DNA from 3 places in the Rhodococcus sp. NPDC059179 genome. Region 2 is predicted to be linked to each of the others. Evidence: riboswitches for the same ligand, from Rfam matches in the RefSeq annotation. Region 2 holds a riboswitch; each other region holds the start of a gene.
The links. A riboswitch is a leader RNA that binds a small molecule or an ion and turns the genes downstream of it on or off. The one in region 2 is predicted to bind cobalamin.
Positions count from the first base shown of each region.

Region 1: linked by a shared signal. The riboswitch ahead of ACFXMV_RS07265 (ABC transporter substrate-binding protein) and the one ahead of cobN (cobaltochelatase subunit CobN) in region 2 are both predicted to bind cobalamin.
Region 3: linked by a shared signal. The riboswitch ahead of ACFXMV_RS04900 (CbtB domain-containing protein) and the one ahead of cobN (cobaltochelatase subunit CobN) in region 2 are both predicted to bind cobalamin.

Region 1 is NZ_JBHZBV010000002.1:494,020-497,280, reverse strand. Features, by position in the region: gene ACFXMV_RS07305 (metallophosphoesterase) at 1-141, opposite strand, end outside; tRNA gene ACFXMV_RS07300 (tRNA-Val) at 314-388, opposite strand; tRNA gene ACFXMV_RS07295 (tRNA-Gly) at 418-489, opposite strand; tRNA gene ACFXMV_RS07290 (tRNA-Val) at 571-642, opposite strand; tRNA gene ACFXMV_RS07285 (tRNA-Cys) at 644-714, opposite strand; tRNA gene ACFXMV_RS07280 (tRNA-Gly) at 739-810, opposite strand; tRNA gene ACFXMV_RS07275 (tRNA-Val) at 1,075-1,146, shown strand; gene ACFXMV_RS07270 (TIGR02611 family protein) at 1,311-1,688, shown strand; cobalamin riboswitch at 1,679-1,829, shown strand; gene ACFXMV_RS07265 (ABC transporter substrate-binding protein) at 1,938-2,942, shown strand; gene ACFXMV_RS07260 (FecCD family ABC transporter permease) at 3,014-3,261, shown strand, end outside.
Region 2 is NZ_JBHZBV010000002.1:178,216-181,476, reverse strand. Features, by position in the region: gene ACFXMV_RS05805 (precorrin-8X methylmutase) at 1-211, opposite strand, end outside; gene cobG (precorrin-3B synthase) at 230-1,381, opposite strand; cobalamin riboswitch at 1,401-1,538, shown strand; gene cobN (cobaltochelatase subunit CobN) at 1,575-3,261, shown strand, end outside.
Region 3 is NZ_JBHZBV010000001.1:1,040,637-1,043,897, reverse strand. Features, by position in the region: gene ACFXMV_RS04910 (alpha/beta hydrolase) at 1-752, shown strand, start outside; partial or broken gene ACFXMV_RS04905 (glycosyltransferase) at 799-1,159, opposite strand; cobalamin riboswitch at 1,278-1,407, shown strand; gene ACFXMV_RS04900 (CbtB domain-containing protein) at 1,433-1,627, shown strand; gene ACFXMV_RS04895 (CbtA family protein) at 1,618-2,418, shown strand; gene ACFXMV_RS04890 (hypothetical protein) at 2,582-3,031, shown strand; gene ACFXMV_RS04885 (DsbA family protein) at 3,028-3,261, opposite strand, start outside.

The DNA of each region.
Region 1 (3,261 bases), 320 kb from region 2:
GTCGGGGCCGGTGGGGAAGGCGAACCTGTCCGTGGCTGCGGCCGCGGCCGACGGCGCCGTTGCGGCCAGTGGAGCGGCGGCGGCCGCGGCGGCAGCGCCGGCCAGGAACCGACGGCGATCGATGCGGTTGAACTCCATCACGGGTCCTCGGGGTCGTATCGGTACGGGATCCGCAGAAGCAAACCCGACTGTGGACAGGCGTTCAACTCGACATGCCGGACCCGAGACGGAGTTCATCCGGTGTTCAGCCTGGGTGTGCGCCGCTGCCCCGATACGACGAAAGCCCCGGCCTACCCGGCCGGGGCTTTCGATTTGGTGCGCGATACTGGGATTGAACCAGTGACCTCTTCCGTGTCAGGGAAGCGCTCTCCCGCTGAGCTAATCGCGCGGGATGCCGGATCTGTCCGGCCTATCTCGAGCGGATGACGGGATTCGAACCCGCGACCCTCACCTTGGCAAGGTGATGCGCTACCACTGCGCTACATCCGCATTGTGCATGCCCTTCCGGACCCATTGTGCAGGTCCGAGAGTGCGAACAGAAAAGGCACCCGACCGGGTGCCTTTTCTTCGTGCGCGATACTGGGATTGAACCAGTGACCTCTTCCGTGTCAGGGAAGCGCTCTCCCGCTGAGCTAATCGCGCGAGGTGGAGACGGGAATCGAACCCGTGTGCACGGCTTTGCAGGCCGTTGCCTCACCACTCGGCCACTCCACCGTCAAGGTCGAGTCCAACCTCGAGAGCGGATGACGGGATTCGAACCCGCGACCCTCACCTTGGCAAGGTGATGCGCTACCACTGCGCTACATCCGCATTGCACTTCCGGGGGCTGCGTTGCTGCCTCCGTGGTGCGAGATGAAACATTAGCCCACGGGGTGTGTAGTCACAAATCGCCAGCTCAGTGGCGGAAACGTCGATCGGGTGGTGGGCTTTGCCTGGGCCGGAGGGCCTTCTCGAGTCGCTCGCAGGCCAGGCGCAGCGGGCGGCGGGGGCGGGTACATAGGCGGTTTTTCACTTCCGCGGAAGTCGTGTTAATGTTCCATCCCGTCCGGCCGCGAGAGTTCAGCGCGCGGCTGAGGTCCCGTGGCTCAGTGGGAGAGCGTCCGCTTCACACGCGGAAGGTCGCTGGTTCGATCCCAGCCGGGACCACAAAGACAAGGGTCGTCGCGAGAGTTTCGCGGCGGCCCTTTTTCTTGTGCCTGTGTGTGTGGGGCTTCTGGCCGTCGAGGCCTGGCGGGCAGTGGTTCGGCCTCCGGCGCCTGGGGCCGGCCCTCGGTAGTGTTGGCCGCGTGCCGACGACTGAGAATCGATGGATGCGCCTGCGGCGACGCATCGCGGGCAGTCCCGGACTGAACCTGGCCTACCGGATCTGCGTCGGAGTGATCGGTGGTCTCGTCCTCGCCGTCGGCATCATCGCGATCCCGTATCCGGGCCCGGGCTGGCTGATCGTGTTCGCCGGGCTCGGCATTCTCGCCTCGGAGTTCGCCTGGGCGCACCGGCTGCTGCGGTTCGCCCGGGAGCGCTACGACCGGTTCATGGCCTGGTTCGCCCGCCAGTCGGTGGTGGTCAAGGCGCTGTCCGCGTTCCTGACGTTCGCCATCGTGATCGGAACCCTGTGGGTGCTCGGCACTCTCGGGCTGATCGGCGGCTGGATCGGCATCGAGCACCCGTTGCTGGAGAGCCCGCTCTGAGCTCCGCCGGTGCTCGTGCATACTGCAGGAGCACTACTGACCTTCGCGCAGGGGAAGTCCGGTCAAAATCCGGCGCTGACCCGCAACGGTAGATCGCATACGCGACAAGCCCGATTACCTGCCGATCGTCATGAGACTCCCATTCGTCGTGGTCTACGAAACGGAAAGTCCAGTGGGGCGGCACCCGACATTGCGCGGGGCCCTTCGCGCTGGAACCGTCTTCGGCGACCCAAGAACCAGAGGTCTGCCTTGAATCCCACCTGTAAGCGACGCGGAATCGCTTCGGTCGCACTCGTTCTCACCCTCGCGCTCACCGGCTGCTCAAAGGGTGACGCCGGCGCCGAGCGTGCGGAGGCCTCGGCCTTCGCGCAACCCGTGCACATCACCAACTGTGAGCGCCCCGCCACGTTCGACGCACCGCCGCAACGGATCGTCTCCATGAACGACCACGTCACCGAGACGCTCATCCTGATGGGCGTCGGTGACCGGATCGTCGGAATGGGGTACGGCGAGTCGAACCCGTTGCCGGAGACCGCGGAACAGTTCCGGAAGATCCCGAGCCTTGCCAGGGAGTACCCCTCGGCCGAACAGATTCGCGATCTCGAACCCGATCTCGTCGTCGGCGGGATGCGCAGCGCCTTCGACCCCAAGGAGGGGCGCGACAGGGACGAGCTGGAGAAGGAGGGCATCGCGACGTTCCTGTTCTCCGAGTATTGCGGTAACGGCTTCCCGTCGATCGGCTTGCTGGAGAACGACTTCGCTCAGCTCGGTGAGCTGCTCGGCGCTCAAACGGAGGCCGCGGCGCTCACCGGTCGCGTCACCGAGCCCCTCGAACGGGTCCGGTCGGCCCTCGCCGCAGCTGGCGCCCAGCCGGTACCCACGTTCTTCTACGACGGCGGCGAGGCGGAACCGCTGTCGATCGGCGGGGTGGGGATCGGCAATCTCATCGCCGAGTACGCCGGTGCCAGAAACATCACGTCCGAGGGTCGCAAGCCCTACACGACGACGACGTGGGAGACGGTCGGTGAGCGCGCACCGGAGGCCATTGTCGTGCTCGACTACGGCAACGCTCCCGTGGCGCAGAAGCTGGCGTACCTGCGCAGCCAGCCCATCGCGTCGGCGACGCCCGCGGTCCGCAACGACCGGATCATCGTGGTGCCGCTCGACGACTTCTTCGAGAGCCCGCGGATGGTCACCTCGGTCGAGACGATCGCCAGGGCGTTGCACCCTGATGTGTTCGGCGGCAAGGGATGACGACCGCGGTCCGCGTCGAACCCCGGCTGACGCTGCCGTTGCTCCTGGCCGGGCTCGTCGCGGCCCTGCTGATGTCGATCGCCCTCGCCGTCTCGTTCGGTTCGGTCCGGATACCGGTCGGCGACGTGTGGGCGATCGTCGGGCACCGGCTCAGCGGCGGGGTCTTCGTGTCCTGGTGGTCCGAGGCGCGTGAGCGGATCGTGATCGACTCCCGGCTGCCGCGGGCGCTCACCGCGGCGGTCGTCGGGGCCGCCCTCGCGGTCGGCGGCGCGCTCGCCCAGGCGGTCACGCGCAATCCGCTCGCGGACCCCTATCTGCT
Region 2 (3,261 bases):
GGGCCCCGGCCCGCAGGGCGGCGCGGGCCGACTCGACCACGCCGGGTGTGAACGCGATGTCCTCGACCAGATCGACCTGTCCCGAGGCGTGGATCATCCGCACCACCACCTGCGACACGTCCGCCGGGAACCGGTCCAGGTCCGCCTCGGCCCTGATGGTGGCGAAGGACTGACGGTAGATCTCGGCGCCGTCGCGGATGTAGTCGGTCATGCGCCACACGATATGGGGTCAGCGAGTCGGTCGGTCCACCCGGTAGCCGTCGCCGGTGGCCACCACGTCGGTGACCTCTCCACTCGGCCTGCCGCACTTGCGGTCACAGCCCACCCAGTGCTGCCTGCCCTCGGCCGGCAGCTCCCCGGCCTCCATGGCCGCACCGAGGTCGCCGCGGACGTCGGCGAGGGACTTGGCGCAACCGGGGCTTCCTGTGCAGGCGCTGACCTGCAGCCACGGCGAGGCGGCGTCGAAGATCAGGCCCATCGGCGCGAGCACCCGAACCACCTGTTCCGCGGTCCATTCGTCGAGGTCACACAGCAGCAGCGACCGCCAGGGCGTGACGACCAACGGCTTGTCGACGGCGGCCAGGAACTCTGCTGTGCGCGCGGTGATCGTCCCAAGCGCGAGGCCCGCCGCGAGGGTCACGCCGCCGTCGTCGTGGTCGAGCCAGCCGATCGGTCCGGTGTCGCCGCGGGGCAGGTCGACGGGCGCCGCGTCGCGCAGGCCCAGGCGCTTCAGGATCTGCTCGGCGCCGCCGTCGATCTCGTGCAGCCGCCACCGGTCCCCGCGGATGTCGAGCAGGTGCCGGGCGGCCTCGAGCAGCACGGGAACCCCGTCCGACGCGGCAATCCGGCCACCGGAGTCCCGGCCTGCCAGGACCAACGCCACGTCATCGGCGCCGACGGCATGCAGCCCGAGGTCCGCGGACAGCCCGGAGACGTCGCCGCGTCCGTCGTCGAGGGAGAACATCACCCGGCCCGGCAGCTGCGCCAACGCGGGGTCGGCGCAGAGGCCGCGGTCGAGGTCGCGCACCCAGTCGCGGACGTCGACGAGTCCACCGATCCGCCCGGAGAGGGGACTCGCAAGGATGTTGCGGACCCGTTCGTGGGTGGCCGAGGGGAGCAGGCCGATCTCGGCCAGCAGCTCCGCGAACCGGCCGGGATCGGTGACCGCGCGCAGCTGCACGTTGCCGCGCGAGGTGAGCTCCAGCTCGCCGGCCGCGAGCTCGCGGGCCGCCTCCGCCAGCGCCTGAAGCTGGGTGGGTTCGAGGAACCCGCCGGGCAGCCGCACCCTGGCCAGCGCGCCGTCCGCCGCCTGGTGCACCTGGAGGGCTCCGGGGCAGGCGTCGGGGCGGGACCGGTCGGGTGTGGTCTGTTCAGCGGGCATCGTCACCAGGTTACGTCCCGGCACCGGTAGCATCAGCGGCGCTTGCGGCAGCTCGAGAGGAAACCGGTGAGAATCCGGTGCGGTCGCGCCACTGTCACCCGACCGCCCGCTGCTGCGGGCCCGGGAAGCCAGACCCTCCACCGCTGCCGTTTCGAACCGAATGGGGCGCGAAAACCCCGAGGAGGCCATACCCGTGATCCTGCTGCTGTCGACGTCCGACACCGATCTGCTCAGTGCCCGAGCGAGCGGCGCCGCGTACCGCTGGGCGAACCCGTCCCGGCTCCTGGTGGATGACCTGCCGGGCCTGCTCGACGGGGTCGAAATGGTGGTGGTGCGCATCCTCGGCGGTCGCCGCGCCTGGGAGGACGGCCTCGACGCCGTCCTCGCCGCGGGCCTGCCGACGGTGGTACTCGGCGGCGAGCTCGCCCCCGATGCCGAGCTGATGGAGCACTCGACGGTGCCCGGCGGCGTGTCCGCCGAGGCGCACTCCTACCTGGCCGAGGGCGGCCCGCAGAACCTGCTGCAGCTGCACCACTTCCTCACCGACACCGTCCTGCTCACCGGGCACGGGTTCGAGCCGCCGGTGCACACCCCGACGTGGGGCTTCGCCCCCGTGAGTCCTTCTGGCCCCGCTGCGGACCAAAAGGACTCACAGGTCGTGGCGGTGCTGTACTACCGGGCGCAGCACCTGGCGGGCAACACCGAGTACGTCGAGGCGCTGTGCCGGGCGATCGAGGAGCGCGGCGCGCGGGCGTTGCCGATTTTCTGCGCCTCGCTGCGGACCGCCGAGCCGGAGCTGCTCGCGATCCTCGGCACGGTCGACGCGATGGTCGTGACCGTGCTCGCCGCGGGTGGCACCAAGCCCGCGAGTGCGTCGGCGGGGGAGGACGACGAGGCCTGGGACGTCACCGAGCTGGCCGCGCTCGACGTGCCGATCCTGCAGGGCCTGTGCCTGACCAGCAGCCGCGAGGCGTGGGAATCCAACGACGACGGGCTCTCCCCGATGGACGTCGCGACGCAGGTCGCGGTGCCCGAGTTCGACGGCCGGCTGATCACGGTTCCGTTCTCGTTCAAGGAGATCGACGCCGACGGCCTCACCGCCTACGTGCCCGACCCGGAGCGGGCGGCCCGGGTCGCGGGCATCGCGGTGCGGCACGCGCGGCTGCGGCACATCCCACTCGCCGACAAGCGGATCGCGCTGATGCTCTCCGCGTACCCCACCAAGCACGCCCGCATCGGCAACGCCGTCGGCCTGGACACTCCCGCGAGCGCCATCGCGTTGCTCACCGAGATGCGGGCAGCCGGATACGATCTCGGGCCGGTCGACGGAGACGACGCACTGCCCGGTCTGGCCGCCCAGGACGGTGACGCGCTGATCCATGCGCTCATCGCGGCAGGCGGGCAGGACCCCGACTGGCTGACCGCGGAGCAGTTGGAGGGCAACCCGATCCGCATCTCCGCGGCCCGCTACCGGCAGTGGTTCGCCACGTTGCCGCAGGAGCTCCGCGAGGGCGTCGAGAAGCACTGGGGTGCTGCACCGGGCGAGCTGTACGTGGACCGGTCGGCCGACCCCGACGGCGAGATCGTCATCGCCGCGATGAAGGTCGGCAACGTGGTCCTGATGGTGCAGCCGCCCCGCGGGTTCGGCGAGAATCCCGTTGCCATCTATCACGATCCGGACCTGCCTCCGAGCCATCACTACCTGGCCGCCTACCGCTGGCTGGCCGCCCGACAGGACGAGGGCGGCTTCGGCGCCGACGCGGTGGTGCACCTCGGCAAGCACGGAAACCTCGAGTGGCTGCCAGGCAAGACGCTCGGCATGTCCGCGTCCTGCGGCACTGATGCGGCGCTCGGCGACCTGCCGCTGATCTATCCGTTCC
Region 3 (3,261 bases), on a different contig from region 2:
ACGTCCACGGCGGCGGCTGGATCTACGGCGACCTCGACAGCCACGACGCGGTGTGCCGATTTCTCGCGGAACGGGCGGGCGTCCGTGTCGTCGCCGTCGACTACCGACTCGCCCCCGAGGCACCCTTCCCCGCCGCGGTCGACGACGTCGAGGCCGCGTACTCGTTCGTGACAGCCAACGCGGCCGCCCTTGGCATCGACCCGGACCGCATCGCCGTCGGCGGCGACAGCGCGGGCGGAAACCTCTCCGCGGTGCTGGCCCAGCGCGCGGCGCGCGGGGAGGTCGGGGTCCCGCCTGCATTCCAGCTGCTGGTCTATCCCGCGGTGGATTTCGCCGTGAAGCGGCCAAGCCGGTCGACCTTCGCGACGGGATTCATCCTCACCAAACGCTTCATGGACCTCGCCGAGAACAGCTACGTGCCCGCCGGGGCGGATCGGACGGACCCGCTGCTATCCCCGATCTACGGCGATCTTGCCGGTCTGCCACCGGCCTACGTGGTGACCGCAGGGTTCGACCCGTTGCGCGACGAGGGCGACGCCTACGCCGCGAAGCTCCGCGAGGCCGGGGTCGACGTGCAACACGTCCGCGAGCCCGGGCTGATCCACTCCTTCGCGAACATGGTGGGGGTCGGCCGTTCGGGTCCCGAGGCGATGGGCCGGGTCGCGGCCGCGCTGCGACGGGCCCTGACCACCCCCGCGGTCAGTTCCCCGCCAGCACCGACAGCATCCCGTCAACCGACGCCGACCAGCTGAACTGCTCGGCCCGCAGCCGCGCCGATTCGCGGCGGGCACCGGCCGACCCCCTCGCCGTGTGCCGCAAGGCCTCTCGCCTGGGTCCGTCTCCCGCGATCACCAGCCGGATGTCCTGACCCTGCGCCACGAGAGAGCGGACCGCGTCGATGCTGCGATCGACCTGCTTCTCCACCGACAACCGTCCGCAGTGCAGCAACAGCCGTTGTGACGGCCGCGCGTAGCGGAAGCGCCGCCAGCGTGATCCGCAGGACCCCGCTCGCCATCACCTCCTCCGCGTCACGCTCGCCGGGGACGACCAGGACCACCTCGTGCCCGCGGTCGCAGTAGCCGGCGCCCCAGTTGTGCAGCGCGGTCCGCAGCCCGCCCGATCGGGGACCGTAGAAGTTGGCCAGCTGCACTATTCGCACCGACCCATCGATCACTGTCGGCGCAACGGTCACGTCAACTCTCGCCGCCCGCCCGATGAAGTGCGCGCGAACGTCTCGGCCGGCCGGGACGCGCCGACGCATTGACACCACCGTCGTGTCAGTGCGACAGTGCGCTGGTAATAGCGATGGTTGACGGGAATCCGGTGAGAGTCCGGAGCGGTCGCGCCACTGTGTTCGAGGCACACCCTCGACAGCCAGATACCGGGGCCATCGCATGGGCTTTTAGGGGACGCGGAATCCCAGGAGGAACCAATGGCACTCGTACACACCCCCAGCACGGCGACCGATTCGGTCGGCATCGCGATGATCATCGCGGGCGTGGTCCTGCTCGCGATGCTGACCCTCTACCTGGTCGGTTTCGATCAGGGTGCGGTCTCGCGCACCGGCATGTACATGCACGAACTGATGCATGACGGTCGCCACCTGCTGGGCCTGCCGTGCCACTGACCGGAACCTTCAAGAACCTCCTCATCCGCGGCCTGCTGGCCGGCTTCGTCGCCGGCCTGCTCGCAGGAGCCGTCGCGTTCGTGATCGGTGAACCGCACATCGACGCGGCCATCGCGATCGAGGAGTCGGCGGCGGCCCCGACGGAGGCGCACGGGCACGACGCAGGCACGACCGAGGCCGCGACCGGCGGGCATTCGCACGGAGACTCCGAGGAACCGCTGGTCAGTCGCGACGGGCAGCGGTTCGGCCTGTTCCTCGCGACCACCCTCGCGGGCCTGGCCCTCGGTGCCCTGTTTGCCGCGGTCGCGTACTACGCACGGCGCGTCAGCGGCCTGTCCGGCCCGATCCTCGCCCTCGCGCTCGCCGGCCTCGGCTGGCTTGCTGTCGAGGCGGTGCCGTTCTTCAAATACCCGGCGAATCCACCCGCGGTCGGCGATCCGGAGACCATCAACAACCGCACCCTGCTCTGGCTCGCCACGGTGGTGCTCGGTCTCGCGGCGGTGGCGATCGCCGCGTACGTGGCGAAGGTCCTGGCGGCGAACGAGTTCCTGACCGTCCGGATCGCGGCGCCACTGCTCGCCTTCCTGGCGGTCGTCGGCATCGGATACCTGGCGCTCCCGGACATCGACGAGGTCGGCCCGGACTTCCCGGCCAGCCTGCTGTGGGACTTCCGGATCTCGTCGCTGACGATCCAAGCCACGCTGTGGCTGGCGCTCGGCCTCGGGTTCGCGTTCCTCACGGAGCGGTCGAACCGGCTGACCTCGCAGGCGGATTCACTCACGGCGCGCTAGAGGCCACAGCGCCGCTCGACCTCCCGAATGTCACATTGGTTCGACTGAGTTGAACCAATGTGACATTCGGGAGTATCGGCGGCGGGCTAATACCGTGGGGGGAGCCCGGATTCACGCCACGGGGTGATGCGCGACTCGGCGCCGGGGCGGCAGGCTCGCAGCCATGACCGCCGCCGAAGTCCGCACCCGCCCTCCCCGTCAGGTGGAACTCTCGTTCACCCTGCTCTGCGTCGCCTTGCTCGCCGGGGTCGTCGAGGCGATCGCCCAGGCGGCCCGCGTGTTGGAGGGCGCCGACGCGAGTCCCGCGGCCGTCGGAGCACAGGGCGCGATCCGGCTGGCGGTCTACGGCGCGGTGCTCGCGCTCGCCGTCGCGATGCGGCGCGGATCGAATCCCGCCCGGCTGACCCTGCTGATCGGCCTCGGGACGGTGGGGATCGGGTCGCTGGTCGTCGAACCGGCGGCCTGGCTGTTGTCGGCGAACGGATTCGACGCCGCAGACGTCACGGTCGCGGCGATCGTCATCGCTGCGGCCCGGACCGTCCACCTGATCGCGGTGGTCGCCGGGCTCGCGCTGCTGCTGGGAGCCGACGCCCGACGGCACTTCGGTCGTTAGACCGCGCAGGAGTCGTCGGCGCAGCTCGCGTTGTCGTCGCCGCCGAGCGAGACGATCGCGCCGGACTGCGCGTAGGCCTGCTCGAGCAGCTGGGTGAACACCTCGACGGGCTGCGCGCCCGAGACGCCGATCGCCCGGTTGGCGGCGAAGAACGGCACGCCGGTCACGCCGAGCAGACGCGCCTCCTCGATGTCAGCCCGCACCCGCTCTGCCGCGGCGTCCCCGTCGAG